2 regions of the Fictibacillus enclensis genome follow, and region 2 is predicted to be linked to the other one. Evidence: a T-box and tRNA genes for the amino acid it is inferred to sense, from the RefSeq annotation. Region 2 holds a T-box; the other holds one or more tRNA genes.
The links. A T-box is a leader RNA that pairs with one kind of tRNA and senses whether it is charged. The one in region 2 lies ahead of tyrS (tyrosine--tRNA ligase), so its partner is inferred to be a tRNA-Tyr.
Positions count from the first base shown of each region.

Region 1: it has a tRNA-Tyr gene. The T-box ahead of tyrS (tyrosine--tRNA ligase) is inferred to sense a tRNA for this amino acid. The anticodon was not compared.

Region 1 is NZ_CP126109.1:817,133-832,591, reverse strand. Features, by position in the region: gene QNH15_RS04495 (PrkA family serine protein kinase) at 1-489, opposite strand, end outside; gene trmL (tRNA (uridine(34)/cytosine(34)/5-carboxymethylaminomethyluridine(34)-2'-O)-methyltransferase TrmL) at 910-1,383, opposite strand; gene QNH15_RS04485 (amidase domain-containing protein) at 1,456-2,343, opposite strand; gene QNH15_RS04480 (methylated-DNA--[protein]-cysteine S-methyltransferase) at 2,427-2,966, opposite strand; gene queG (tRNA epoxyqueuosine(34) reductase QueG) at 3,027-4,172, opposite strand; gene QNH15_RS04470 (B3/B4 domain-containing protein) at 4,261-4,923, shown strand; tRNA gene QNH15_RS04465 (tRNA-Leu) at 5,345-5,429, opposite strand; tRNA gene QNH15_RS04460 (tRNA-Leu) at 5,462-5,550, opposite strand; tRNA gene QNH15_RS04455 (tRNA-Cys) at 5,565-5,639, opposite strand; tRNA gene QNH15_RS04450 (tRNA-Gly) at 5,658-5,732, opposite strand; tRNA gene QNH15_RS04445 (tRNA-Gln) at 5,738-5,812, opposite strand; tRNA gene QNH15_RS04440 (tRNA-His) at 5,819-5,894, opposite strand; tRNA gene QNH15_RS04435 (tRNA-Trp) at 5,899-5,972, opposite strand; tRNA gene QNH15_RS04430 (tRNA-Tyr) at 6,002-6,085, opposite strand; tRNA gene QNH15_RS04425 (tRNA-Thr) at 6,166-6,241, opposite strand; tRNA gene QNH15_RS04420 (tRNA-Phe) at 6,250-6,325, opposite strand; tRNA gene QNH15_RS04415 (tRNA-Asp) at 6,349-6,424, opposite strand; tRNA gene QNH15_RS04410 (tRNA-Met) at 6,428-6,504, opposite strand; tRNA gene QNH15_RS04405 (tRNA-Val) at 6,662-6,737, opposite strand; tRNA gene QNH15_RS04400 (tRNA-Glu) at 6,807-6,881, opposite strand; tRNA gene QNH15_RS04395 (tRNA-Ser) at 6,898-6,988, opposite strand; tRNA gene QNH15_RS04390 (tRNA-Asn) at 6,995-7,069, opposite strand; rRNA gene rrf (5S ribosomal RNA) at 7,081-7,196, opposite strand; rRNA gene QNH15_RS04380 (23S ribosomal RNA) at 7,507-10,445, opposite strand; rRNA gene QNH15_RS04375 (16S ribosomal RNA) at 10,664-12,211, opposite strand; gene QNH15_RS04370 (nucleotidyltransferase-like protein) at 12,487-13,353, opposite strand; gene QNH15_RS04365 (YgzB family protein) at 13,462-13,830, shown strand; gene perR (peroxide-responsive transcriptional repressor PerR) at 13,852-14,295, opposite strand; gene QNH15_RS04355 (D-2-hydroxyacid dehydrogenase) at 14,378-15,331, opposite strand.
Region 2 is NZ_CP126109.1:4,052,325-4,067,783, reverse strand. Features, by position in the region: gene QNH15_RS21265 (peroxiredoxin family protein) at 1-635, opposite strand, end outside; gene QNH15_RS21260 (zinc ribbon domain-containing protein) at 728-970, shown strand; gene cax (calcium/proton exchanger) at 1,024-2,082, opposite strand; gene QNH15_RS21250 (ATP phosphoribosyltransferase regulatory subunit) at 2,299-3,480, shown strand; gene hisG (ATP phosphoribosyltransferase) at 3,477-4,121, shown strand; gene hisD (histidinol dehydrogenase) at 4,118-5,398, shown strand; gene hisB (imidazoleglycerol-phosphate dehydratase HisB) at 5,391-5,981, shown strand; gene hisH (imidazole glycerol phosphate synthase subunit HisH) at 5,982-6,617, shown strand; gene hisA (1-(5-phosphoribosyl)-5-[(5-phosphoribosylamino)methylideneamino]imidazole-4-carboxamide isomerase) at 6,614-7,342, shown strand; gene hisF (imidazole glycerol phosphate synthase subunit HisF) at 7,343-8,101, shown strand; gene hisIE (bifunctional phosphoribosyl-AMP cyclohydrolase/phosphoribosyl-ATP diphosphatase HisIE) at 8,098-8,787, shown strand; T-box leader at 9,050-9,272, shown strand; gene tyrS (tyrosine--tRNA ligase) at 9,321-10,565, shown strand; gene QNH15_RS21205 (tetratricopeptide repeat protein) at 10,844-12,445, shown strand; gene trxB (thioredoxin-disulfide reductase) at 12,548-13,492, shown strand; gene QNH15_RS21195 (NUDIX hydrolase) at 13,730-14,188, shown strand; gene rapZ (RNase adapter RapZ) at 14,261-15,136, shown strand; gene QNH15_RS21185 (gluconeogenesis factor YvcK family protein) at 15,137-15,459, shown strand, end outside.

The DNA.
Region 1 (15,459 bases), 1.9 Mb from region 2:
TTCAATTCGAATGCCGAATTCCCGGTAAAAATCGTCTCTCAAATGATGCGGTATGAGGTGCAGCGGATCTTCGTGCATCGGACAACCTTTAATGGCATAGACTGCCCCTGACTCTGTTTTCGAATAATCTTCCAGACCCCTCTTAAGCATGGTGACAATGGTGGATTTCCCTCCGGAAACTGGCCCCATCAGCAAAAGTATCCTTTTTCTCACGTCCAGCCGTTTGGCTGCAGGATGGAAATACTCCTCCACCAGCCGCTCGATTGAATCTTCAAGTCCAAAAATCTGGTTGTTAAAAAAGTTATACTTCTTGGTTCCGTTCACTTCCTCTATTCCAGCATCTTTAATCATATTATAGACTCGGGAATGAGCGGACTGAGCGACATAGGGACGTTCCTTTAAAATCTCAAGGTATTCTCCGAAGGTACCTTCCCAGGCAAGACGCCTCTCTTCTTCACGGTGCAATTGGATTTTACCTAAAATATCCATGTGTACCCCCTTGCGTAGTGTTTGCATCCTTCGTTTGTTAATCTACTTTATGCGAGGATGTCCCCAATCATTCAACTTGTTTTATGAATTTCGCAGGATTGCCGTATTGCCACAGAATTTAATGAATGATAGTGGTTTTAGTATGGGTATGATACGAGTTGAAGAAATAGTCTTTTCTTTTTGTGGCTGTGTTTGCCGTTGTACGATGACAGCGGTTTCGTTATAATAAAGGAAGATACGGAACCATTACACCAAAAGGAGGAGACCGCATGAGTTTTATCCTGATATTAGGAGTTATGCTTACGTTCTTGACCGCCATTTTCACTGCGGGATACAATGATAATCCTGGAGCCAAATAATCAGTACATATAAAAAAACGCCCCGAGCCCGGGACGTTTTTTTATTTATTTCACCAGCAGCTTATGTGAGCGCCGGAAAACCTTGCTGGCGCAATGCTTCATAAATTAAGATGGCGGCTGTATTGGAAAGGTTCAGCGACCGGATGTTATCATTCATCGGCAGCCTGAAACAATATTCCTCGTTTGCCTTCAATAATTCATCCGGCAATCCGGTTGTCTCCCGGCCAAATACAAAAAAGTGATCCCTGGCCGGCGCGCTGTAATCCATATCGGTATACCGCTGCTTTCCAAACTTTGTAATATAGTAAAACAATCCTTCCGGAAACCGTTCAAACAGTTCTTCCAGCGAATCATAGTAATGAACATTTACATGTTCCCAGTAATCAAGACCTGCACGCTTTAGCTGTTTGTCATCCGTTGAGAAGCCAAGCGGCCGGATCAGATGCAGTGAAGTGCCTGTTCCCGCACATGTACGGGCAATATTCCCTGTATTCGCCGGGATCAGTGGCTGATAAAGAACTACATGTAAACCCAAAACTCTCACCTCGTATACTAATATCTTCATTATTATAGCACTTTTATGAAGAATTAGCCCTGAGGTGGAACTTTACGTAATATGAAAGAACTTATATTTAATTTTCGGAGTATAAGCCGTAGAGTCTTCATACCTCCAATACCTCATCCGGCTGTCCGTGGAATGGGCATTTACCAGCGGCTCGCCCGAAGAATCCTTCCCCACGACAATGGTGGTATGCTGCCAGTGACCGTCGCCGTCAAAATCATAGCAAATAACATCACCCGGGATGAGCTGGCTCGCAGAGGATTTCTCCCTCGCCTGGAGGGTTGCCTTTGATCCGCTTAAATACCACCGCATGGCGTTGGCCACTGTCCAACTGTAGCTCCAGTCATGATACTTAAACCACCACCCTTTGGAACGTGTCCCGTGATGGGCCATGGGAATGCCTCCCCCCGCATGAAGGCACTGGGAGATATAGTTTGTACAATCAACATCAAATGACTTGTAAGCTGGATTGTAGGTATTCCACCATCGCTCGGCATACCGTACCGCTGCAAGCCGATCGTACGAATGCTTTCGCGGTTGAGGCGGATCCGTTTCCCTTTCGATCTTCACTTTTTCTTTATGCTTCCCTTCAGGATTCAGCAGCTGGTCGCTGATCAGCACGTCGTCTTTAAACACAGCCCGCCTCTGCTGGATCCACTCCTCAACATAAAAATCGAATCCATGCCGGATTAAATTGCTGAAGTGAAGTACATAATCCACCTGTCTCGTATCATTAAAAACCGAATGCCTGAGAACCTGCGCCTCCACATTATTATTGACAAGAACCGCATTCCTTTCATGCAGTGCCTGTTTTTTCCTTGCAAAGCTTTCCCTTTCCTCCATCGGAAGCTGAACACTATCACTCCAGTTCTCATTGACCATCCAGTCGGTCAGCTTTTGGACATAAAATTTGAGATGTTCCAGCCAGTTCATATGGCACCTCCACTGCTGCAAAAGTAACGTACTATTACCATATGAATCAGAGCCAAAAAAAAAGAACCGTCATAATAAACGGTTCAGGAAGACTTAGGTATAAAGTTTTGAAGCTCGATGTTTAAAAGAAGCTCTTTTTTATCCAGACCCCCGCCGTAACCGACCAGGGCACCATTGCTCCCTACCACACGATGACAAGGAATAATGATCGGAACTGGATTTTTATTGTTTGCACTGCCTACAGCTCTTACTGCTTTGGGTGCACCAATTCCTTGAGCAATGTCTTTATAGGAACATGTGGCACCATAGGGAATTCCCTTAAGCTCCTCCCACACTTTAATCTGAAAAGGAGTGCCATATAAATCCAAAGGAATAGTAAACTGTTGGAGATTCCCGCTGAAATAACTCGCAAGCTGATCAACAGCCGGTTTGAGTTCTTCCGGTGAATGGATCAGTTCCCCCTTAAGATAGTGCTTTGACATCCAGGATTGAAGGGATGGTAAATTTTCTTCAAGGCTCCCAAAGTCAATCCGGCAAATGCCGTTTTGTGTAGTGATCACAGTCAGGGGGCCAATGGGGCTATCCATTTCCTCGTAAGAGAATAAGGTTTTGATATTACACATAAAAATCCCTTCTTTTATTTTCTTGGTTTCTATACTAACGGACATGCAGTTGCGATGCGATTAGTGTATGCCTTGATTTTGAATCATTTGAAGGCCTTTGTTGATCTCAGCTGCCACATTTCCGTCATTTTCTTGTTCTTTCGCCGAAATAAGCTCGTTTTCCGCCGCCTCTGAGCCTATTTTACCGAGTGCCCAGGCAGCGGTTCCGCGAATAACGGGCCTTTGGTCCTCCTTCATGAGCTGCGCCAAATCTCCGACAGCACTGGTATCCTTAAAATGGGCAAGCGCAATGATGGCATTTCGTTGAATCGGCTTTTTCCCCCTCCAGGAACCAGACACATGGCCGAACTTCTCCTTGAATTCCCGGTTGCTCATCTTCAGTAGCGGCTTTAATAAAGGTTTTGCAATTTCAGGATCCGGCTCCATTTCGGGATGAAGGTGAAAATCTTTTCCTTTATTTTTAGGGCAGACCGTTTGGCATGTATCACAACCATACAACCGGTTGCCGATCTTTTCACGATATTGATCAGGAAGAAAATCCTTAGTTTGTGTTAAAAAGGCGATGCATTTGTTCGAATCGAGCTGTCCCCCTTGTACGAGAGCGCCCGTAGGACAAGCCTCCACACAGATGTTGCAATCTCCGCATTGGTCTGTGATGGGCGTATCAGGCGGAAGATAAACCGTCGTCAGCATCTCTCCCAAATAAACATATGAACCAAACTCCGGCGTAATGGTTGCGCAATTTTTTCCGCTCCAGCCAATTCCGGCACTTTCTGCCACCGCACGATCAGACAGTTCGCCGGTATCCACCATCGACACAGAACGGGCATACGGGGCTTTTTCAGCGATAAATGCTTCCAGCAGCCTTAATTTCTCACGCAAAATATGATGGTAATCCACACCCCAGGAAGCTCTGCAAAATATTCCTCTTCTCGCTTCCCTTGTACTTTGTGGAGCATCTTTCATCCTGGAAGGATAAGCAAGAGCAATCGAGATGATGGTGTTCGCTCCCTCAAGCAGCAGCTGGGGATTCGTCCGTTTCTCGATATCTTTTTCTTCGAATCCAGATTGGTATCCGTGGTTCTGCTGTTCCTTAAGCCTTTCCTTCAGTTCCGCAAAGACATCCGCGGCAGCAAACCCAATCTTGTCGATACCAATTGATTTACTATATGCAAGGAGTTCTTCTTTTAACTGGGCGCCTGTCATGACTGCACCTCCTTTCTCCTTAAATGGATGATTTCATCTATGGTAAACTAACTATAAAATACAGCTATAAGATAAGGGTGAAAAGTTGATGATTAAACTGGCAGAGGACATAAAAAAGCTTGTTCCTTCCTTTAAAATGGGCGTAATACTATATCATGATATCGTGATTGAAGAATCACCGCAAATGCTAAAAGGCAGATTCCAATTATTTCTTGAATCCCTGAAACTAGATGCTCTTGAAAAGGCTGCGGCCGACCACCCGGGTATACAGGAATGGCGTCAGGTCTTCAAAAAGCTTTCCATGGATCCGTCCCGCTACAGACCTTCCTCTGAAGCTCTCCTGCGCCGTGTATATGGCGGCAAGGACGTAGCACTGGTCAATTCGGCCGTTGACGTAAATAACTTCTTTTCCCTTCAATATGGTATACCTTTAGGGATTTATAATGCAGATGGGGTCCATGGAGACGTTGAAATTAAAATAGGAGCTCCTGGAGATCAATATGAAGGGTTAAACGGTCGTTTAATGAACATGGAAGGGAAACTTCTGTCAGCAGACGAAAACGGCGCATTTGGAAGCCCTATCGTCGATTCCAAACGCACCATGACAGGAGAACAGGTCAAAAATGCCCTCCAGCTCGTTTACCTCAGACCCTCCATGGCGGACGATGAGGCCCAAAAACTGCTATCAGCGATCGAGAAAATGTTTGTTCAAATCAACGGCGGTTCCTCTGAATCCTATCTCATCCAATAAAAAAAGCGCAGGACTTCATTTAAAACGAAGTCCTGCGCTAAAACCTACAACTGCCTTGATACCAATATAGTCAGCGTGTATTAAAAATATGACAACCTTCCATTACTTTTTATGAAATCAAGAACATAAAGGTCCGCAAATATTGAAACACTCTGTTCCACTGATTGTCGTTTCTGCCCCTATTGTTCCGATTGGATATTGCTGGTCCAATGTAATGGAGAACGTGAAAGTTGGCTGGCTTAGGGCAAACATATTTATGTTGTTTCTTATTCATCAACCATCGATCACTCTTTCAAATTCGTTTACAACCAGTACATTCAAACAATGAAAGATGGGAGACGGCATATGTGAGGTAAGAAGATTGTCCATTTAAGCAAAAAAGACTCCTTACAAATGTAAGAAGTCTTTGATAGTTATGTAATGGTACCGGTGGTCGGGGTCGAACCGACACTCCCGAAGGAACACGATTTTGAGTCGTGCGCGTCTGCCAATTCCGCCACACCGGCATGTGAAAAGTAAAGCTGGCAGTGTATTTAATTGGTGCCGAGGGCCGGACTCGAACCGGCACGGTAGTCACCTACCGCAGGATTTTAAGTCCTGTGTGTCTGCCAATTCCACCACCCCGGCTGGGTGGTATGTAGTGGAGGCGGCAACCGGATTCGAACCGGTGGATAAGGGTTTTGCAGACCCTGGCCTTACCACTTGGCTATGCCGCCATTTAAAGATCATATAATTGGAGCGGAAGACGGGATTCGAACCCGCGACCCCAACCTTGGCAAGGTTGTATTCTACCACTGAACTACTTCCGCATATATGGCTGGGCTAGCAGGATTCGAACCTACGAATGACGGAGTCAAAGTCCGTTGCCTTACCACTTGGCTATAGCCCAATCATATGGGGCGACCGATGGGAATCGAACCCACGAATGCCGGAACCACAATCCGGTGCGTTAACCACTTCGCCACGATCGCCATATGGCAGGGGCAGTAGGAATCGAACCCACACCAAAGGTTTTGGAGACCTTCGTTCTACCTTTAAACTATGCCCCTAAATCAAAATAAATGTGCTAAAAATTAGATGGTGGAGGGGGACGGATTCGAACCGCCGAACCCAAAGGAGCGGATTTACAGTCCGCCGCGTTTAGCCACTTCGCTACCCCTCCATGAGAGACAAAACCTATTTTAATACATATCCATGTATTCTTCAAGAGGAAATTTCTTACACTTTGAACAAAAAGGATAGTGGTGCCGGCTAGAGGACTTGAACCCCCAACCTACTGATTACAAGTCAGTTGCTCTACCAATTGAGCTAAACCGGCGCCAAAAATGGTGGCTCGAGACGGAATCGAACCGCCGACACGAGGATTTTCAGTCCTCTGCTCTACCGACTGAGCTATCGAGCCAAAACTTCTTATTAAAGATAAAATGGCGGACCCGACCGGGATCGAACCGGCGATCTCCTGCGTGACAGGCAGGCATGTTAACCGCTACACCACGAGTCCATTTGGTTGCGGGGACAGGATTTGAACCTGCGACCTTTGGGTTATGAGCCCAACGAGCTACCAGACTGCTCCACCCCGCGATGATATTAAGGTTACGGACGATGTGTCCGAGTATGAGGAACTCTTCCTCTACCAGTATTTTCTTTGAAGTGTATGCGTCGAGTTTACTCGCAGCTTAATCGTGCTGTAGCGCTCGTTGCTCCACCCCGCGATGATAATCAATATATTAAGATAAAATGGTGGAGGATGACGGGTTCGAACCGCCGACCCCCTGCTTGTAAGGCAGGTGCTCTCCCAGCTGAGCTAATCCTCCGAAAGGTTTATATGTATAAGTTTTTTTCTTCGAAAAAAACATGGTTGTTTTCATTTTCATGAAAAAACTTGGTGACCCGTACGGGATTCGAACCCGTGTTACCGCCGTGAAAGGGCGGTGTCTTAACCGCTTGACCAACGGGCCGTATGTTAAGTAATTATGGCGGAGAGCAAGGGATTTGAACCCTTGATACGCGGTTAACGTATACACGATTTCCAATCGTGCTCCTTCGGCCACTCGGACAGCTCTCCATATAATGGCTCCACAGGTAGGACTCGAACCTACGACCGATCGGTTAACAGCCGATAGCTCTACCACTGAGCTACTGTGGAATAATATATATGCCCGGCAACGTCCTACTCTAACAGGGGGAAGCCCCCAACTACCATCGGCGCTGAAGAGCTTAACTTCCGTGTTCGGTATGGGAACGGGTGTGACCTCTTCGCTATTGCCACCAGACATATATCGGTTTGTGATCAACGGCGATTTGCTTCGTCAGCTTCACTCCTCCTCTTCCTCATGTACGGTAAGTACACTCCGGAGAGTCGTCGTTTTGCTTCCTTGAATCTCTTGTCGCTGACAAACCTTTTGTTTTTGAGGCATATTCCCTCAAAACTAGATAACTTCATCCAAACTTACTGATAACGTCCAGCTTCATGAACCATATCCTCGAGGTCGTTTCGTCCCTTCCGACGAACACCAAAACCGTGTTCTTGTCAGGGTCTCCAACGCTTGTCGGATATAAGCGGTTCATTCCGCTTTTGTTTTTAAGGATAAGCCCTCGACCGATTAGTATCTGTCAGCTCCACGTGTCACCACGCTTCCACACCAGACCTATCAACCTCATCATCTCTAAGGGGTCTTACTCACTTGACGTGATGGGAAATCTCATCTTGAGGGGGGCTTCATGCTTAGATGCTTTCAGCACTTATCCCGTCCACACGTAGCTACCCAGCTATGCCCCTGGCGGAACAACTGGTACACCAGCGGTGTGTCCATCCCGGTCCTCTCGTACTAAGGACAGCTCCTCTCAAATTTCCTGCGCCCGCGACGGATAGGGACCGAACTGTCTCACGACGTTCTGAACCCAGCTCGCGTACCGCTTTAATGGGCGAACAGCCCAACCCTTGGGACCTACTTCAGCCCCAGGATGCGATGAGCCGACATCGAGGTGCCAAACCTCCCCGTCGATGTGGACTCTTGGGGGAGATAAGCCTGTTATCCCCAGGGTAGCTTTTATCCGTTGAGCGATGGCCCTTCCATGCGGAACCACCGGATCACTAAGCCCGACTTTCGTCCCTGCTCGACTTGTAGGTCTCGCAGTCAAGCTCCCTTGTGCCTTTACACTCTGCGAATGATTTCCAACCATTCTGAGGGAACCTTTGGGCGCCTCCGTTACGATTTAGGAGGCGACCGCCCCAGTCAAACTGCCCACCTGACACTGTCTCCGAACCGGATCACGGTTCCAGGTTAGAATTTCAATACAGTCAGGGTAGTATCCCACCGACGCCTCCATCGAAGCTGGCGCTCCGACTTCTCAGGCTCCTACCTATCCTGTACAAACTGTACCAAAATCCAATATCAAGCTGCAGTAAAGCTCCATGGGGTCTTTCCGTCCTGTCGCGGGTAACCTGCATCTTCACAGGTACTATAATTTCACCGGGTCTCTCGTTGAGACAGTATCCAAATCGTTACACCTTTCGTGCGGGTCGGAACTTACCCGACAAGGAATTTCGCTACCTTAGGACCGTTATAGTTACGGCCGCCGTTTACTGGGGCTTCAATTCAGAGCTTCTCCCCTAAGGGATAACCCCTCCTCTTAACCTTCCAGCACCGGGCAGGTGTCAGCCCCTATACTTCGCCTTGCGGCTTCGCAGAGACCTGTGTTTTTGCTAAACAGTCGCTTGGATCTATTCACTGCGGCTCTCTCGGGCGATAAACCCTACCAGAGCACCCCTTCTCCCGAAGTTACGGGGTCATTTTGCCGAGTTCCTTAACGAGAGTTCTCCCGATCATCTTAGGATTCTCTCCTCGCCTACCTGTGTCGGTTTGCGGTACGGGCACCTCTTTCCTCACTAGAGGCTTTTCTTGGCAGTGTAGGATCAGGGACTTCGGTACTGTAATTTCCCTCGCCGTCACAGCTCAGCCTTCACGATTGCGGGATTTGCCTCACAATCAGCCTAACTGCTTAGACGCGCATTTCCATTCGCGCGCTCTCCCTACCTTCCTGCGTCCCCCCGTCGTTCAAACGGAAAGGAGGTGGTACAGGAATTTCAACCTGTTGGCCATCGCCTACGCCTTTCGGCCTCGGCTTAGGTCCCGACTAACCCTGAGCGGACGAGCCTTCCTCAGGAAACCTTAGGCTTTCGATGGACAAGATTCTCACTTGTCTTTCGCTACTCATACCGGCATTCTCACTTCAAAGCGCTCCACCAGTCCTTCCGGTCTGACTTCACCGCACTTCGAACGCTCCCCTACCACTGTACCTGACGGTACAATCCATAGCTTCGGTGATACGTTTAGCCCCGGTACATTTTCGGCGCAGAGTCACTCGACCAGTGAGCTATTACGCACTCTTTAAATGGTGGCTGCTTCTAAGCCAACATCCTGGTTGTCTGGGCAACTCCACATCCTTTCCCACTTAACGTATACTTTGGGACCTTAGCTGATGGTCTGGGCTGTTTCCCTCTTGACTACGGATCTTATCACTCGCAGTCTGACTCCCGCGGATAAGTCTCTGGCATTCGGAGTTTGACTGAATTCGGTAACCCTGTGGGGGCCCCTAGTCCAATCAGTGCTCTACCTCCAGGACTCTAGCCGCGAGGCTAGCCCTAAAGCTATTTCGGGGAGAACCAGCTATCTCCGTGTTCGATTGGCATTTCACCCCTACCCACACCTCATCCCCGCACTTTTCAACGTGCGTGGGTTCGGGCCTCCATTCAGTGTTACCTGAACTTCACCCTGGACATGGGTAGATCACACGGTTTCGGGTCTACGACAACGTACTATGGCGCCCTATTCAGACTCGCTTTCGCTGCGGCTCCGCCTTCTCGGCTTAACCTTGCACGTTATCGTAACTCGCCGGTTCATTCTACAAAAGGCACGCTGTCACCCGTTAATGGGCTCCAACTACTTGTAGGCACACGGTTTCAGGATCTCTTTCACTCCCCTTCCGGGGTGCTTTTCACCTTTCCCTCACGGTACTGGTTCACTATCGGTCACTAGGGAGTATTTAGCCTTGGGAGATGGTCCTCCCGGATTCCGACGGGGTTTCACGTGTCCCGCCGTACTCAGGATCCACTCAGGAGGGAACGAAGTTTCAACTACAGGGCTGTTACCTTCTTTGGCCGGCCTTTCCAGACCGCTTCATCTACCCCGTTCCTTTGTAACTCCATGTAGAGTGTCCTACAACCCCAGAGGGCAAGCCCTCTGGTTTGGGCTGTTTCCGTTTCGCTCGCCGCTACTCAGGAAATCGCATTTGCTTTCTCTTCCTCCGGGTACTTAGATGTTTCAGTTCCCCGGGTCTGCCTTCTCATATCCTATGTATTCAGATATGGATACCATCCCATTACGGATGGTGGGTTCCCCCATTCGGAAATCCCCGGATCAACGCTTACTTACAGCTCCCCGAGGCATATCGGTGTTCGTCCCGTCCTTCTTCGGCTCCTAGTGCCAAGGCATCCACCGTGCGCCCTTTCTAGCTTAACCTTTAACACGATCGTAAGATCGTTAAAAATAGTACTAAATCAGCGCACAACTAATGAATTAGTTGGCTTGTTTGGATGTTTCGTTATCTAGTTTTCAAGGAACATGGCCACAACAAATGTGTAACCTTATTATGAATTGAAAGAAACGATGTTCTTTCAAAACCAAACAAAAGCTCAGAGTAAGATTCATGAGGCACCTGAGTGCTCATGTCTCCATAGAAAGGAGGTGATCCAGCCGCACCTTCCGATACGGCTACCTTGTTACGACTTCACCCCAATCATCTGTCCCACCTTCGGCGGCTGGCTCCAAAAGGTTACCCCACCGACTTCGGGTGTTACAAACTCTCGTGGTGTGACGGGCGGTGTGTACAAGGCCCGGGAACGTATTCACCGCGGCATGCTGATCCGCGATTACTAGCAATTCCGGCTTCATGTAGGCGAGTTGCAGCCTACAATCCGAACTGAGAGTGGCTTTTTGGGATTGGCTCGGCCTCGCGGCTTCGCAACCCTTTGTACCACCCATTGTAGCACGTGTGTAGCCCAGGTCATAAGGGGCATGATGATTTGACGTCATCCCCACCTTCCTCCGGTTTGTCACCGGCAGTCACCTTAGAGTGCCCAACTGAATGCTGGCAACTAAGGTCAAGGGTTGCGCTCGTTGCGGGACTTAACCCAACATCTCACGACACGAGCTGACGACAACCATGCACCACCTGTCACTCTGTCCCCCGAAGGGGAAAGCTTGATCTCTCAAGTGGTCAGAGGATGTCAAGACCTGGTAAGGTTCTTCGCGTTGCTTCGAATTAAACCACATGCTCCACTGCTTGTGCGGGCCCCCGTCAATTCCTTTGAGTTTCAGCCTTGCGGCCGTACTCCCCAGGCGGAGTGCTTAATGTGTTAACGTCAGCACTGAGGGTGGAACCCCCCAACACCTAGCACTCATCGTTTACGGCGTGGACTACCAGGGTATCTAATCCTGTTTGCTCCCCACGCTTTCGCGCCTCAGCGTCAGTTACAGGCCAAAAAGCCGCCTTCGCCACTGGTGTTCCTCCACATCTCTACGCATTTCACCGCTACACGTGGAATTCCACTTTTCTCTCCTGCACTCAAGTCTCCCAGTTTCCAATGACCCTCCACGGTTGAGCCGTGGGCTTTCACATCAGACTTAAAAGACCGCCTGCGCGCGCTTTACGCCCAATAATTCCGGATAACGCTTGCCACCTACGTATTACCGCGGCTGCTGGCACGTAGTTAGCCGTGGCTTTCTGGTCAGGTACCGTCAAGGTACCGGCAGTTACTCCGGTACTTGTTCTTCTCTGACAACAGAGCTTTACGACCCGAAGGCCTTCATCGCTCACGCGGCGTTGCTCGGTCAGACTTTCGTCCATTGCCGAAGATTCCCTACTGCTGCCTCCCGTAGGAGTCTGGGCCGTGTCTCAGTCCCAGTGTGGCCGATCACCCTCTCAGGTCGGCTACGCATCGTCGCCTTGGTGAGCCGTTACCTCACCAACTAGCTAATGCGCCGCGGGCCCATCTGTAAGCGTCAGCCGAAACCGACTTTCAAAAAAGAAGCAGGCGCTTCTCGTTATCATCCGGTATTAGCTCCGGTTTCCCGGAGTTATCCCCGTCTTACAGGCAGGTTACCCACGTGTTACTCACCCGTCCGCCGCTAAATCAGAGGAGCAAGCTCCTCGTCATTCGCTCGACTTGCATGTATTAGGCACGCCGCCAGCGTTCATCCTGAGCCAGGATCAAACTCTCCAATAAAGTGTTTGATATAGCTCTTAATGTTTAAAAATAAGAAATTGATGGGATTGTAAAATCCCTGACTTACTCTGGCTTTTGTTTGGTTTTCAAAGAACATTTTGTCGATGCCGCTCGTTTTGGCGACTTTCTTATGATAGCACCTTTGACGAAAGGTGTCAACCACTTTTTTGCTTTGTTTATTTCGTTTATTTGCCGCGTCGTTTCAGCGACAAGTAGTACTATACCATGTTAGTTAGAAAGTGGTCAACACCTTTTTCGAAAAAAGTTGTTCTTTTTTAGAATTTAGTGGTGTAGTGGCGGTGATACAAGTGTTTTCCCTTGGTTTCCTGCCTGATCACATGGATGATTCCCCTTTCGATCAGGTGTTCAAGAAGGACGGTCAGGTCAATAGAATAATCGGCCACCTCATGATGCTCCATTAATTCGGCAACAGACCATTCGTTTTGTTCCTGAAATACGCTCAGCAAATGTCCGGCGCCAAGCTTTGTTTTGGAACTAATGGAGAACTCGCTGGCAATTAAGAGAAGTTCGATCCTTTTTTCAATCGGTTCATTCCCGGTAATAAGTTCTTCATATAGTTTGTAAATTTGGGGCTCAATCACCTTCACCTGATTCCAGACCGTAATTTCCGGGTGAAATCCGCGTTCGATCACAGCCAGACGGGCCAGGTGATGCAAGGCATGCAGAATATGGTTGAATGAATCAAGGTACTGACTGCTGTGGAACAATTCCTTTCCATCGGAAAAACGGCGGAGCAGCTTGCCGAACTCAATGGTTATTTTCTTGGATCGTTCCGGTACGGGAAACTTGTCCAATCGGTCACGAAGCTCCGTAATATATTCGTTTCGGTTAAATAGAACTTTTCCGTTTACAACCCAATCAACCACACGGCGGTTCGAACCCAGAAGAAGCCATTGGTTCAGCTGATCTTCCGTTACAATATGTAAAGCTGCGATTTTATCACCATATTCGTAATGTTTAACGCTCCATGGTTTTTCCCCTTTTGTCACAATAATAAAGAGGATGCTGTCAAAGTTGTCCGTTAATGGGCTAAACGGTTTATTGCTTTCGATTAACAGTACTCCCAATGTGTTTTCGTTACTTGCCCTTTCCTGATAAAGCGGGCGTAACAAGTCTTCCATGCCTTCAACTCCCGTTCTGATTTCGGTCTCCAACCAATTCAACGCAAGGTCTGAAAATCCTTTCTTTTTTTCCAAGTCCTTGTATACTGTAAGTTAGGAGGGACAATCATGATAAAATATACGAGCAAGATTAATAAAATACGTACGTTTGCTCTAAGTCTTGTGTTTATCGGAATTATTATTATGTACGCCGGCCTGTACTTCAGAAGCCATTTTATACTAATGTCATTATTTATGTTAATTGGATTTCTTGCAACCCTCGCCAGTGCCGGAGTTTATTTTTGGATCGGAATGATCTCAACCAATGCGGTTCAGGTGGTCTGTCCGAACTGCAATAAGATAACAAAGGTTCTGGGGCGAGCGGATGCCTGCATGTCCTGCAATCAGCCATTGACACTTGATAAAAATCTCGAAGGCCTTGAATTTGATGAAAAATACAACTCCAGACGCGCAATGAAACAAGCATCAAAAAAATAAGCTGAATCCAGCCAAGCTGGTTCAGCTTATTTTTGTTTTATTGGTTCTGCATTCCGGGCATGTACCGTAGATCTCCATGCGGTGATGGCCAACATCAAAACCTGTAACGGACTCGGCCAGCGCTTCCACCTCATCCAGTCCTGGATAATGGAAATCCACAATTTTTCCGCACCCTTCACAAATGATGTGATAGTGTTCGGTGGTGACGCAATCAAAACGGCTGGAGGCATCTCCGTACGTCAATTCCTTAACGAGACCAACTTCTTTAAATACACGAAGGTTGTTATAAACCGTCGCTACACTCATATTGGGAAATTTGCCTTCCAAGGACTTATATATTTCATCTGCGGTCGGATGGGTCATTGATTGTATCAGATGTTCCAGAATCGCATGACGCTGAGGAGTAATGCGGACTCCAGACTGCTTTAATGTGTCAATTGCTTCATTAATGCGTACTTCAGACATCGTCATGCACCTCGCTCTCAAAAGATATTCTTACATTGTAATATTTATAAATAGTGTATCTCGAAATGCCTGCATTTGTCAATCAATAGCCCCGCTCTACTGCGATGATATTGGCTAAAAGAGGGTCTTTCATCTTATATTTCTCCAGGTTTTCTGCAAACAGCTGAATGGCCCTGTCCTGATATAAAGGAGAGATCCCGGAAAGATGGGGAGTAATGGTAACATTATTCATTTTCCAGAGCGGATTGTTTGCAGGAAGAGGCTCTTCTTCGAACACATCGAGAACCGCATGGGCAATCTCCCCCTGCCGAAGAGCCGAAATCAAGTCATCTTGAACAACCGTTGTTCCCCTCCCGATATTAAGAAATACTGCAGACTTCTTCATGCGCCGAAAATGCTCGAGCGAAAGAAAGCCCTTTGTTTCCTCTGTAGTCGGAAGCACAGAGACAAGGTAGTCGCTCTCCTTGAGGACGGATGCCAGCTCCTCCCCTTTCGAATACATTCTGTCCACATATTCAGCATGCTCCCCGCTTCTGTTAAACCCAAGCGTCGTCATGCCAAATGCCTTGGCGAGCCTGGCGATTTCACTACCAATGGCCCCAGTTCCCAAAATACCAATCGTACGGCCAGATATTTCACTCATCGGAACACTTCTGTCCCAAATGCCCTGCTCCTGGTGCTTGATCAGGATTTTAGCTTGTCTTGCCGTCTGCAATATCATGCCCATCGTATACTCGGCCATTGGGGTTTTATGGATGCCTCTTGCATTCGTCACCAATATACCCTTTTCCTTGATGGCCTGAAATGGCATCCTGTCCATTCCGGCGGATATGACCATAATCCATTTTAGATGAACAGCTTCTTCAATATGCTCTCTACTTAAGTCTTCCCCAAGCGTTATTAAAATCTCTGCGTTCTTTAAATTCGTTTGTGCTTCGTTTATGTTTTCATGAAAATAAAAGTTCTCATTGGGAAAACGGTCCAAAAGTGCTTTTTGAAGGTCTTCTCTGATTTTTGCTGATGTCACAATGTACATGCTGTTTCCTCCCAAGGATTAAAAAGGTGGTCAAAGGAAAAAGTGCGGGAATGAATCCCGCACTGATTGGAAGAGTTATTACTAAATTCTATGCATTTTCGAATCTGCGGTACCAACTGTTCTGTTAA
Region 2 (15,459 bases):
TTCAGCACGAAATCAGGAGGAACATTTCCTCGTTTAAGGCCGGTGGTTGAAACGGCCTCCGCTTTACCTTTTGTTTCGTCACTCTTTAGCCAAAAGAAGGATGTACTGCTCAAACCCAGCATCAAGACCAACGCAGCATAGGTTGGAAGAAGACGCCCCTTTTTCCTGGTTAAAAAGATGGCCAGTATACCTGAAACTATCAGGCAAAAAAGAGAAGAAACTACATCTTTTGCGAGAAAGGCTTGAAAACCTCCATACAGGAGTAAAAAGGAAAATCCCACCAGACAGAGAATATGTAAAAAGGCGGAAAGCGAAAGAGAAGATCGAGAAAGCTGAATGAATACATACAAAAGGGCTGAGGCTGCACCAATCAGGATACCCGGTTTGCCCCCGGAAAAATAGAGCAGATAGACGGGATGTTTGATAGTCAGGACTGGGTGCAGCAGAAAATAGCTTATTTTCCATACGAAAATCAGTAACAGGACTGCATTCCACGTGAGGTGCCATTCCTCCAGTTGTGCTTGGGTTATTCTTTGCTTTAGATAAATAGTACCAAAGGCGGCCAGAAAGGAAATCAGCAAACAGCCAGTTTGTACATCCAAATGCAGGGCTCCCCATTGAATATAGTCTTTCAAAATCAGTCTCCTCCTTCTCTGCGTACGTCTAGTATTACCATATACGCAATAAAGGACAAGTATGTTATCACATTTGGTAAGGAGGAAAGCCAGTGGGCGTTGTAGAAGATAAAATTCGTGAAAAGTTTAAATGTGTAAAGTGCGGCCATGGCCGGTGCAAAACAAAAGAGCTTGCGATGACTGGATCGGGGCTCAGCAAGCTGCTGGATCTCCAGCATAATCATTTTTTATTTGTTTCATGTGAGAACTGCGGGTATGTTGAAGTGTACAATCCATCCATTCTGGAAGGAAAGAAAGGACAGCTTGGAACCATTCTGGATCTTTTCTTTGGATAAAAAAAGCTTCAGCACAAAGAGGGCATGTGCTGAAGCTTTTTCTTTTTGTCTTGTTACAGCAGATAGAATCCCACACCCATGATCATATAGGCAGCAAGCAGGGTCAGTCCTTCAAACCAGTTGGTGTCACCGTCATTTGTCAGGGAAATGGTCAGAAAGACGGCCAGCACCATGGATACCAGTTCGGGCATCGAAAATACAAGGGACATTTGCTTTTCGAAAAATACCGAAACCAGAACCAGTACTGGTGCAACAAACATAGCAATCTGAAGGGTGGAACCAACGGCAATCTCGACCGTGATGCCCACTTTGTTTTTATAGGCCATCATCACGGCAGAGGCATGCTCTGCCGCATTACCCACGATAGCAACAATGATGATCCCAATAAAGATTTCACTCCAGCCGAGCGTCTCGCCTACCTCTTCAAAGGTATGGACAAGGTTCTCGGATATGTACGCAACAGCCAGTGTGGCAAGGCCCAGCACAAGGATGGATTTTGACTTGGTCCATTCCGCCGTTTCTTGCTCCTCATTTTCTCCTTTTTCTTCGTCATAGGCATAAACTCCGCGATGTGTGACGAGTTTAAAGTATAGAGCAGCGAGATAGAGAACGATCATAATGGCAGAAACCCAGATACTGAGAGTAAATGATTCCTGATCATTTAGTGTCATGGAGAAGACTTCAGGGAATACAAAAGCGACGACGATAGCAAAGATCATCAGACCTGCATTGTGCTGGGCATCATGAACATTGAACCTCTGACGCTTGAACTTGAGTCCGCCAATAAAGAAGGATAACCCTCCAACCAGTAAGAGATTTCCCAATACAGAACCGGTCAGGGAAGCGAGCACTACAGGAACCAGGCCGGCTTTTAAGGCGAAAATGGAAATAATCAGTTCAACTGCGTTTCCAAAGGTAGCATTAAGCAGTCCGCCAATCCGCGGTCCAACCACGATCGCCAAACTTTCCGTTGCCCTCCCCATATAAGAGGCCAGGGCTATAATCGTGACACAATAAAGAACGAACGAGATTACGGCCGGCCAGTGGAGCAAGGCCGCTGCCACAGACAAAGGAACACCGGCTAAAATGAGTATAAAAAATATTCGATTGATCACAGAGTAAGCTCCTTTATCATAATTTTTTAATGATCTTGTAGCATTATTCCCTCTTTTTATCTTCTGTAACGTATTTTAACGCGTTTAAAAGAATGCATGCAATAGGTTAAAGAGGGGGATGTTGACGAACCGCAGAAAGAAGTGTAGACTACAACGTATAATTTATCTCGGTAGCATATTAGCGAACTAAAGCATAAGTGAAGGTGTGAGTCGATGTCGAAGCCATTTGTTTTTGAAAAGCCAATGGGAATGAGGGATACTCTTCCTGTTTTATATCAAGTAAAGCAGCAGGTTCGAACCGTAATGGAACAGGAAATCCGTGAATGGGGATACCAATTCATCCAAACCCCTACACTCGAATATTACGATACGGTGGGAGAAGCTTCCGCCATACTGGATCAGCAGCTTTTCAAATTACTGGATTCAGAAGGGAAGACGCTCGTACTGAGACCGGATATGACGGCTCCGATTGCGCGTGTTGTTTCCTCTTCTATGAAAGATGTTTCTTATCCGATCCGGCTGGCTTATGATTCTGCGGTGTTCCGGTCCCAGCAGCGGGAGGGCGGACGTCCGGCGGAGTTTGAACAGGTTGGGGTGGAATTAATCGGAGATGGTACTTCAAGTGCGGATGCCGAAGTGATTGCACTGATGGTATCCACTCTTTCGAAGGCGGGTTTGCAGGAGTTTAAAGTAGCTGTCGGACATATTGGTTTTTTGAATGAACTTTTTATTGAAGTTCTTGGAAACGAAGACCGTGCGGAAGAATTGTTACGCTATTTATATGAAAAAAATTATGTGGGCTATGCCAGCCATGTGAAGAACCTTCCTTTATCTTCGATTGATAAAAAGCGACTGCTGGATCTTCTTCATCTCCGCGGAGGAGAGGAAGTACTGAAGTCAGCTGAGGATTTGACAGCAGTTGGAGGAAGAAAAGCGATCAGTGATTTAAGAGAGCTTTTGAACATTCTTGAACTGTATGGTGTGCAGGATAAGGTGGTCCTTGATTTTACGTTATTCAGCCATATGAGCTACTATACAGGAATTGTTTTTGAAGGGTATACCAATGAACTGGGTTTCCCGCTATGCAGTGGAGGGCGTTATGATCAGCTCTTGGGTGAGTTCGGGCGAAGTGCCCAGGCGATCGGGTTTGGTATCAGGCTGGATTACCTCCTTGAAGCACTCAGTGCAAAGGAACCATCCGCTCCACGGTCATGCATCATTTTTAGTGCGGAAAACCGAAAAGAAGCCATTGCCAAATCTCGTGAACTTCGGGAACAGGGACGTTCAGTCGTGGTTCAGGATATATCGGGTGTCGGCAATGTGGATGAATACAGCGGCCGGTTTCAAGAAGTGATTTATGTAATCGGTAAAAGCGAGAGAGGAGAGGCACGATGAGCAGTTTACTCACAGTGGCGATGCCAAAAGGCCGTATTTTTCAGGAAGCTGTAGAATTGTTGCGCCAGGCGGGCTATCCGCTGCCTCCCGAGTTCGAGGATTCAAGAAAGCTGATCATTGAGATCGTAGAGGCGGGTATGCGTTTTATCCTGGCCAAGCCGATGGATGTTCCAACCTACGTGGAACACGGTGTGGCGGATGTCGGCATTGCTGGAAAAGACGTCATGCTGGAAGAAGAGCGGGACGTGTATGAGGTTCTTGATCTGAAAATCAGTGACTGCTACTTGGCGGTGGCTGGTCTCCCGGAACAAAAGGAGCATTCCGTCGCACCGAAAATCGCAACGAAATATCCGAATGTGGCAGCCCACTATTTCCGGGAACAAGGGGAACAGGTGGAAATCATTAAATTAAACGGCTCCATCGAGCTCGCTCCGCTGATTGGCCTGGCCGACAGAATTGTGGATATTGTATCAACCGGTAGAACATTGAAGGAAAACGGACTGGTTGAGCTGGAGAAAATCAGGGAGATTACTTCCCGTATTATTGTGAATCCTGCAAGCTACCGCATGAAGGCTGGCGTGATCGACGAACTGGTCGAGCGTTTAAGCAAAGTGGTGGAGAGCAAGGAGGAGATCAGGTGAGGATTGAACGGTCAACAAATCTAAACAGCTTGAAACGAAATATTGATCAGGACTCAGAAGCCCAGCTGAAAGCGGTAAAGAGCATCTTAACCCAGGTACGTGAGCAGGGCGATGCGGCATTGTACGAGCTTACCGAGCAATTTGACAAGGTTCTGCTGAGTGAGCTGGAAGTAACAGAAAAAGAGATCGAGCAGGCTTACAGCGAAGTCGATGACGAAATGATTGCCATTATAAAGGAAGCGGCAAAGAATATTGAAGACTATCATGTGCAGCAGAAGAAGCAGTCCTGGTTTATTACGAAAGAAGACGGAACGCTGCTTGGACAGAAAGTAACGCCGCTTGATTCAGTCGGTGTGTATGTGCCTGGAGGAACGGCAGCCTATCCATCTTCGGTGCTTATGGGTGTCGTTCCGGCGAAGGTAGCGGGAGTCGGGCGAATCGTACTCGTTTCCCCTCCAGGAAAGGACGGAAAGCTTCCGGCTGGTGTACTGGTTGCCGCCAGAGAAAGCGGGATCAGCGCGATTTATAAAGCAGGCGGCGCCCAAGCGATTGGCGCGCTTGCCTACGGTACAGAAACCATTCAGAAGGTGGATAAAATCGTCGGGCCGGGAAATGTATACGTAGCATTGGCGAAACGGGAGGTCTTCGGCACGGTGGATATTGACATGATTGCCGGACCGAGTGAGATTGCCGTGCTGGCTGATGAAACCGCCAATCCGGTTTATGTGGCTGCCGATTTACTGTCACAGGCCGAGCATGATCCGCGTGCCGCTGCCTTTTTGGTTACCACTTCTGAAGAACTCGCAAACCAGGTGTCGGCGCAAGTGGAATTACAGCTTAAAACGCTGCCTAGACAAGAGATTGCCCGGGAATCGATTGAAACGTATGGAGCGATCTATCTGGTAGACAGCCTGAGCCAGGGTGTAGACGTCATCAACGAAATCGCTCCTGAGCATTTGGAAGTCATGACAGAGCAACCAATGGAGCTTTTAGGGAAAATCAAACATGCAGGGGCTATTTTTCTAGGGCCGAATTCGTCAGAGCCGGTAGGAGATTACTTCGCCGGAAGCAACCATGTATTGCCGACGAGCGGAACGGCACGCTTTTCCTCGCCTCTCAATGTGGATGATTATACAAAAAAATCGAGTGTCATCATGTACAGTGAAAGCGCCATACAGGAAAACGCAAAAAAAATTGCAGCATTTGCCCGGCTTGAGGGATTGGAAGCCCATGCCCGGGCAGTAGAGAAAAGACTGGGGGAAAGTGAACATGAGTAACCGGACGTATTCAATCGAACGAAATACAAAAGAAACACAAATTGCCCTTTCTTTTGATATTGATGGAGACGGGCAGGCATCGATTGATACACCTGTTCCGTTTTTAAACCATATGCTCGACGGCTTTGCCCGCCACGGGCTTTTTAATTTAAAGGTAAATGCCACTGGTGATACCGAAATTGATGACCATCATACGACTGAGGATGTGGGGATCTGCCTAGGAACTGCGATTAAAGAGGCGCTAGGAGATAAGATGGGGATCAAGCGCTATGGCAACGCGTTTGTGCCGATGGATGAAACCCTTGCACAAGTTGCCATCGATTTAAGCAACCGCCCGCATTTGGAATTCCGGGCAGAGTTTCCTTCCCAAAAGGTAGGAAACTTTGATACCGAGCTTGTACATGAATTCTTCTGGAAACTGGCTCTTGAAGCGCGAATGAATCTTCACGTGATTGTTCACTATGGCACCAATACGCATCATATGATCGAGGCGGTCTTCAAGGCGTTTGCCAAGGCGCTGGATGAAGCCACCCTCATCGACCCGAGGGTGAAGGGTGTTCCTTCCACAAAGGGGATGTTGTAAATGATCGGCATCATTGATTATGGAATGGGAAATCTTCATTCGGTAAGCTCGGCGCTCAAACGGCTGGAGCAGCCCTATTTTCTGTCCGATAAAAAAGAAGAGCTGGATCAAGCGGACAAGCTTCTTTTGCCTGGTGTGGGATCGTTTAAGGATGCCATGCTGATTCTGAATGGAACAGGCCTTACCGAATTTATAAAAAAAGAAGCGGCAGCCGGAAAACCGCTTTTAGGAATTTGCCTCGGCATGCAGCTGTTATTTGAAGAAAGTGAAGAGAATGGCCTCACAAAAGGACTGGGACTTCTGCCTGGCAGAGTTGAACGGTTTTCAGGGGTCGCAAATAATGGAGAAGCATACAAAGTGCCTCATATGGGATGGAACAAACTGCAGTACAACCGCAGATCTCCTCTTATTGACAACCTTGAGGAAGGTTTTGTTTATTTTGTTCATTCGTATGTGGTTCAAAGCGATGATCCCGAAACTGTCATTGCAGAGGCGCAATACGGGGACAGGGCTGTACCGGCCGTCGTCGGCAGGAACAACATTTTCGGCACACAGTTTCATCCGGAAAAAAGCTCGGAAGTCGGTATGACGATCTTGGACAATTTTTGCAATCTGGCAGAGGAGGCAAAGGCATGAGCGAATTTATCTTGTATCCTGCAATTGACATGCGCGGCGGAAAATGCGTAAGGCTGCTGCAGGGAGATTACAACCAGGAGACCGTATACGGAGATTCTCCATTTGATATGGCAAAGCAATTTGCAGAAGCGGGAGCCAAGTGGATTCACATGGTCGACCTGGATGGCGCGAAAGCCGGAGAACGGGTCAATCATCAGCATGTGGTCAGGGTGGCCAATGAACTTCAGGTGTCGGTGCAAATCGGCGGGGGCATCCGTAATGAAGAAGATGTCGCTTTTTACCTGGAGGAAGGCGTAAACCGGGTGATTCTGGGAAGTGCAGCCATTTCGAATCCGGAATTTGTTGTTAAAATGCTCAGGAAGTATGGCAGCCAGATTGCCATCGGAATTGATGCGCGTGACGGATATGTTGCAACAGAAGGCTGGCTCAACACCTCAGAGATCGAAGCGTCCGAGCTGGCGGAGAAGCTCGGGAATGAAGGAGCTGAGACGTTTATTTTCACGGATATCTCCAAAGACGGTACGCTAAAAGGGCCAAATACGGAAGCCATTGGTGAGCTCGCTGGATTAACCGGTAAAAATGTCATTGCTTCAGGTGGTGTAAGTTCTCTTGATGACCTGGCTGCCTTAAAGGCAGATCACCGCGGCATCGGTGGTGCCATTATTGGAAAGGCGCTTTACACAGGACGGTTTACACTGCAGGAAGCGTTGGAGAAGGTGAAATAAATGCTGACAAAACGAATCATTCCTTGCCTGGATGTAAAAGAAGGCCGGGTGGTAAAAGGAATACAGTTTTTGAATTTGCTTGATGCAGGTGACCCTGTGGAGCTTGCGGCTTTTTATGACAGAGAAGGCGCCGATGAGCTTGTTTTTTTGGATATTTCAGCTTCACATGAAGGACGCCAGACGATGATCGACGTGGTGGACCGGGTAGCGAGCCAGCTGGCCATCCCTTTTACAGTGGGAGGAGGCATTAACTCACTCGAGGACATGAAACGAGTTCTTCGGGCCGGAGCAGACAAGGTGTCGGTAAATACAGCAGCCTTGCTGCGTCCCGAGCTGATTACCGAAGGGGCGGACTATTTTGGTTCACAGTGTATCGTCACGGCGATTGACGCCAAGTACGATGAAAGCCTTGGTTCCTGGAGGGTGTACACGCATGGAGGACGCAAGCCGACTAATTGGGAAGTGACCGATTGGGCCCGGGAAGCCGTCAAGCGTGGAGCCGGCGAAATCCTGCTGACAAGCATGGATCAGGACGGGGAAAAAACCGGGTTTAATCTTGCGCTGACCAAAACCGTCAGCGAGGCGGTAACCGTGCCTGTTATCGCTTCAGGCGGAGCCGGCAATGCCCAGCATTTTTATGAAGCTTTTACAGATGGAAAAGCGGATGCTGCTTTGGCCGCAAGTATTTTTCATTATAAAGAAACCTCGGTCCGGGAAGTAAAGAAAGACCTAAAAGAAAAAGGAGTGGTGATCCGATGAACCTGTCTTCCATCAAGTTTGATGAAAAAGGATTGATTCCTGCGATTGTCCAGGATGCGCGGACAAAAAAGGTATTAACCCTGGCTTATATGAATGAAGAGTCACTGAAAAAAACGCTGGAGATTGGTGAAACGGTGTTTTACAGTCGTTCCCGCCAAGAGCTTTGGCATAAAGGGGAAACGTCGGGTAACACTCAAAAAGTGATCGATATCCATGTGGATTGTGACCAGGATGCCCTGGTGGTGTTTGTGAATCCGAAGGGACCTGCCTGCCATACTGGTGCCGAGAGCTGTTTTGGAGCTGGAGCTTCCGATCCGTCTGAGGCAGAAAAGAGCGGGAAAACCTCTTATGGAGACATTGTTCCTGGTAAAGAAGACAGCCAAGGAAAACCGCAGGATATTTTGAATGTGCTGCAGGGACTCATTGCCGAGCGCGAACGGGAAATGCCGGAAGGGGCCTACACGACCTATCTATTTGATAAAGGCGTGGACAAGATCCTGAAAAAGGTCGGAGAAGAAGCATCAGAGGTTATTATTGCTGCGAAAAACCGCGATAAAGAAGAGCTGAAATGGGAAGCAGCCGACCTGATTTACCACCTTCTTGTTCTTCTTCAGGAACAAAAGCTTCCGTTTGCTGAAGTTTTGGGTGTATTAGAGGAACGCCATACATCAAAAGACCGTAAATAAGTTTTTGTGAGGCCGCCGGCGAGGTTCCGGGGGCCTTTTTGTCCCTTCACTGGCCGAATTGGCGTAATTTTGGATAATTGGGCGCAAACTCATAATATTTGAGCATAAATTAAATTAATTGGGCGAAAAAGCAACATAATCGAGCAAAACTGAATTCAAACTACTTCCCTGTCCCACATTTCTAAAATAATTTCAAAAATATGTTAAAATTGTACTTGTATTCACCTGCCCAATACACTAAACTAGTGAGAAAACAATTTCGTGAAAAGTAATGAGAGGAACGAGTAGTAGTGGTCTCCCTGTTTTAGAGAGCCGGTGGCAGGTGCAAACCGGTACAAAGACCCTTATGAATTACCTCCTCGAACTTTCTTTGTGAACGTCCGGATCCTGCGGATCGTAGCAAGGAACGGCATGAACCGTTATTTCACCGAGTGGAAGCGATGCTTCAACAAGGGTGGTACCGCGTGAAAAACCACGTCCCTTTTATAGGAGGGATGTGGTTTTTTTATTTTAATCAGAAAGGAATGGTTTTGATGAACAAGAGTATGGAGCAGCTGTCTGCATTCCAGAGAAAAGAGATGGAAAGGCAATATGCGTTGTATGCCAATGGCGTGAACGAAATCATTCCTGCCCTTGAGCTGAAGCAGAAGATTGCCAAATCGTTGCTTAAAAAGAAGCCATTGAAGGTGAAGCTGGGTCTGGACCCTTCCGCTCCGGATGTGCATATCGGGCATACCGTCGTGCTGCAAAAACTGAAGCAGTTTCAGCAAAACGGCCACATTATCCAGCTGATTGTGGGAGACTTTACAGGAAAAATCGGGGATCCCACCGGTAAGTCCGCCGCCCGGAAACAGCTGACAGATGAAGAGGTTAAGCATAATGCACAGACGTACGTTGAGCAGTTTGGAAAAGTCCTGGATATGAAGAAGGTGGAGCTTCACTATAATTCCCAGTGGCTGCGCCTGCTGAACTTTGAGGATATCATCCGGCTGGCGGGCAGTATCACCGTTGCCAGGCTGCTGGAACGGAACGATTTTAGCCAGCGGATCTCCACTGGAAAGCCGATTTCTCTTCATGAATTTTTTTACCCGCTGATGCAGGGCTATGATTCGGTGGTTCTGGAAAGTGATATCGAACTTGGCGGAACGGATCAGCATTTTAATGTATTGATGGGGCGGCAGCTTCAAGAACACTACCAAAAAGAAAAGCAGGCGGTCATACTGCTGCCTTTATTGGAAGGTCTTGACGGAGTGGATAAGATGTCAAAATCGAAGGGCAATTACATCGGCATTCATGATAAGCCCAATGATATGTTTGGGAAAACGATGAGTATTCCTGACGAGTTGATTCCCAAATACATCGATTTGGCCACTGATTTTGATCTTGAGAAAAAGAAATTGCTGAAGGAGGATTTGAAGAGCGGCAGGCTTCATCCCCGTGATGCCAAAATCATGATTGGTGAAAACTTCGTGACCATGTTTCATGGAAGGAAGGCATCAGAGAGCGCAGCCCATCATTTTCAGCAGGTTTTTCAAAACAGAAAACTCCCAGAAGATATACCAACCATCGTGTGGCAAAAAGCCCCCAAAATCACGATAGTCGATCTGATTGTCGAGCTGGAACTGCTCCCGTCCAAGAGCGAAGCGCGCAAAATGATCCAAAACGGAGGAATTAAACTGAACGGGGAAAAAGTGGTAAACAAATCACTTGAGATTGAGATAAAAAATGATACAATCATTCAAGTAGGAAAAAGAAAGTTCTTAAAAATTACGTTATAGATCATCATCACCGTTTCCCTTTTCGGGAGGCGGTGATGTTCTGTCAAGAAGAAGTGGATGACAAAAAGTGTCTGCAACATCCATATTGCCGATTGATCTTATCTATTTATATAGGAATATGAAAGCATAAAAAAACCTTTGTCGAAAGTTTCCTTGACAAAGTTACAAAAAGGGTATGCAAGACACTTTTGGTGTGTGGTATACTTTTTTGGGTTGAATGGAACGGAGAGAAAAAAAGGCTATGTAATGGACCTTTTTACATAGAATTGGAGGAAAGAATGAAAAAGGAAAAACACGCGGAAAGTGACATGCGAATACTTCCTTTCATGCAGGATGGAACCGACTATTTCCATCGGGGTATTAAAGCTTATCAGAAAAAGGATTTAAATAAAGCGAAGCGTTTTTTTGAACGGGCGGTGCACTTACAGCCGGAAGAACCGACATTTTATTGCCAGCTGGCCACCACATTGGCCGAGCTGGGTGAATATGATAGATCAAACCTGTATTTAGACCAGGTTCTTGAAACAATGGGACAGGACATTAGTGAATGCTATTTTTTCATGGCAAACAATTATGCGCATATGGGAATGTTTGCAGAGGCCGAAACGTACGCTTCTCTTTACATGAGAAAGGACCCGGACGGCGAATTTGTTGATGATGCACTTGAATTGCTGGATCTCATCCACTTTGAAACCGGAAGCGAGCCGCTGACAGAAGAAGAGGAGCTGATTGTCGGGCATGAAGAGGCACGCAGCAGTATTGAAAACGGTGAGCTTGACGAAGCAAAGGCTCAGCTGGCAGACTTGATCCGCAAGCATCCTTCGTTCTGGGCGGCCTATAACAATCTTGCATTGACCCATTTTTATTTAAAAGAATATGACGAAGCATTGGGCGTGCTGAACCAAATTCTTGAGAAAAACCCAGGCAACTTAAATGCTTTGTGCAACCTTGCCATTTTTTATGAACAGCTCGGCCGAATGGATGAAGCAGCTCAGCTGGTGGAGAGCCTGAAGAAGGTTTTCCCCATCCATCCCGATCACCGTTACAAGCTGGGCAGCACCTTTGGGTATTTCAATGAGCATGACTATGCGAACCGCTGGCTGGCTTCTATCAACAAGCATTATTATTTCAATGACCCGGCCTATCTTCATTTCCTGGCAGTTTCTTATTTTGCCACAGGAAAGCAGGAACGGGCCCTCAACTGCTGGTCAAAGGCACAGGAAATCGATCCCGATGGACAGGTGGCGCCGTACTATTTAAAACAAGCAAGAGAAGGATTACTTACGGTCACAGGAACAGATTACCAGTACCGTGTCCCTTGGATGGCTAAACAGGAAATAGCCCAAAAAGGCGATTTTGTGCAGCGATTTAATAATGTGACGCGCGGCCTTCAAAAAAATAAATTGGTGCATTTAACCCTGATGAGGGGGAACAATAGCGAGGAAAACATTGAAATGCTCAAGGCGTTTTGCGGAAGGCTTGAAGAGCATTCGGTTCTGAAGGAAGTCGCAGCCCATCTGTTACTGGAGATGGAACCTAAAATGCCAGTTTCCATTAAACGAGAAGACGGGGAACATCAGGTTGAATCCATGTCACCGATTGTGGCAAGCGGATTAAACATTTTGTCCATTCTAAAAGAGAACGGCGCGTCGATTGATGATGATGTTACGTTTTTGTGGCTTGAAACCATGATTTTGGCCCGTTCCGACAGTTCCCTTTTAAGGAATCATACGGCCATTGCGGCAGCAATCGATTATGTGGCAAGGAAAAGAAAAGACGGCGCGTCGCAGCGCCAAATTGCAGAGTTGTATGGAATTACCGTTTCCATGCTTGCCTCCCGTATTCAGTTTATCAAACGGGGCCTGGAACGGGTGGATTGAGCAAATCGATGGACGAAACCGCTTTGGCCCTATACCATGTAGGTACAATATCCGATATCTAAAGAAAGATGTTCTGGGGATGGACAAAAGGAGTGGATCAAGATGAGTGAAGAGAAAATTTACGACGTACTAATCATCGGAGCAGGTCCCGCCGGTATGACAGCTGCTGTCTACACATCACGGGCAAACCTCAGCACATTGATGCTTGAGCGCGGAATTCCGGGTGGACAAATGGCCAATACCGAGGATGTTGAGAACTATCCGGGATTTGAAACCATCCTGGGGCCTGAGTTATCCAATAAAATGTTTGAACATGCCAAAAAGTTCGGGGCAGAATATGCCTATGGCGATGTAAAAGAAATTATCAATGGTGAAGAATATAAGACGGTTGTGACTGGAAGCAAACAATTCAAGACACGTTCCATTATCATCGGAACTGGCGCAGAGTACAAAAAACTCGGCGTGCCCGGAGAAAAAGAATTCGGCGGACGCGGTGTTTCCTACTGTGCGGTTTGTGACGGAGCGTTCTTTAAAAACAGAGAGCTTGTCGTGGTAGGCGGAGGAGACTCAGCAGTGGAAGAAGGCGTGTATCTCACACGTTTTGCCACCAAAGTAACGATTGTTCACCGACGTGATAAACTGCGTGCCCAACAAATTCTTCAACAGCGTGCGTTTGATAATGACAAGGTGGATTTCCTGTGGAATCACACCGTCAAGGAAATTCATGGAGAAAACAACAAGGTCAACAAACTGACCCTTGTTAGCACGGAAACAGGTGAAGAACGTGAATTTTCTGCCGATGGTGTATTTATCTATGTTGGTATGCTTCCGTTAAACGGAGCGTTCCTGAACCTCGGAATTACAAATGAGGCAGGTTACGTGGAAACCAATGATTTAATGGAAACCAGAGTTCCAGGAATTTTCGCTGCCGGAGACATCAGGGAGAAAACACTGCGCCAGATTGTAACCGCAACAGGTGATGGCAGTATCGCTGCCCAGTCTGCACAGCATTATGTTGAGGAATTGAAGGAACGGATCAAAGCCTAAATCCGTAATTGTGTTTTAATCAGAATGTAACAGTGGTGAAATAAAAAAGGGGTACTATAAATAATAAGAAATTGACCCCCTTTTTATAAAGTGCAAGACTTTGGCGCGGATAGCTTCCGCGCCCTTTTTTTGTGGAGCTGGCAAAAACCCTCGGAAAATGACGGAACGAGTTCGTTGTGAGGGACCCCCATTTTTAGTATACTAAAGTTAATGTAACAGCTTATCGAGGTGAACATTGTGCAAAGAGTAACAAACTGTGTACTAGTTAAAGAAAATGAAGTGCTCCTCCTGCAAAAACCAAGAAGAGGCTGGTGGGTTGCGCCAGGCGGGAAGATGGAGTCAGAGGAGTCCATCAGGGATTCAGTCATCCGGGAATATCGCGAAGAAACAGGAATCTACATCAAGAATCCTCAATTGAAAGGCGTATTTAATTTTATTATTAAAGAGCAGGACAGGATTATTTCTGAATGGATGATGTTCACCTTTTTAGCAACCGAAGCTGAAGGAGAAGCATTGGAAGAAAGTGAAGAAGGGAAGCTTGCCTGGAAACCTGCTGCAGAAGTAAGAAACCTGCCGATGGCTCCTGGCGATCATCACATTCTTGACTATGTCCTGACCGGAGCAGGAATGATTTTTGGAACGTTCACTTATACACCGGATTTTGAACTTTTATCATACCGCCTTGATCCGGCATAAGAAACGGTTATCAGAGAGCCGGAACTTCACATACACTATAGACAAACCGATTCGACAAGGGGGAGAGCGGCCATGGAAAAGCAGGATGTACAAATGGTAATCATTACAGGGATGTCAGGTGCCGGAAAAACCGTAGCGATGCAAAGCTTTGAAGACCTTGGTTTCTTCTGTGTTGATAATCTTCCGCCCGCCCTTCTGCCTAAATTTGTAGAGCTTATGGAAGAGTCGCATGGAAAGCTGAACAAGGTGGCGCTTGTTATGGACTTACGGGGCCGCGAGTTTTTTGACCAGCTGTTTTCAACGCTGGACCAGCTTCCTGTTCATTCGCACATTCAGCCGCAAATTATTTATCTTGAAAGCAAAGATGCCGCACTTGTCCGCAGGTATAAAGAAACGCGGCGGTCGCATCCGTTGGCGAAAAGCGGAAACCCTCTTCAGGGCATCATGCAGGAAAGAGAAATGCTTGAAGAACTGAAGGGCCGTGCACAGCAGGTGATCGACACGACTGACCTCAAACCGATTCAATTGCGCGAAAAAATCATTGAGCGTTTTTCACCGGAAAAATCGCATCCGTTTACAGTGAACGTTATGTCGTTTGGGTTTAAATACGGAATGCCAATTGATGCGGATCTCGTGTTCGATGTACGGTTTTTGCCGAACCCGCATTACATCGATCATATGCGTCCAAGGACAGGGCTTGAGCCGGATATCTCAGAATATGTACTGCGCTGGCCGGAAACCAAGACGTTTCTTGAAAAACTGATCGATTTGTTAAACTTTATGATCCCGCAATATAAGCGGGAAGGAAAAAGCCAGCTGATTATCGGAATCGGCTGCACAGGAGGCAAGCACCGTTCGGTTGCTCTGGCAGAGTACATTAAAAACGCTCTGTCCAAGGAATTTGTAACGTTGAGCAGCCATCGTGACATGGGAAAGGATAAGTCATAAATGAAACCTATATCAAAAGTCGTCGTTCTGGGAGGGGGAACAGGGCTCTCTGTTCTTTTGAGAGGCTTAAAAAGGTTTCCGGTAGATATCACGGCCATCGTAACGGTCGCTGATGATGGCGGAAGCTCAGGGCGCCTTAGAAAAGATTACGATATGCCTCCTCCAGGCGACATACGCAATGTTCTTGCCGCCTTATCAGAGGTAGAACCGCTTGTGGAACAGCTTTTCCAGCACCGGTTTACAACGGGTGACGGCATTACCGGGCATTCCCTCGGAAATTTGCTGCTTGCTGCCATGCATGATATCACAGGGGATTTCGTCAT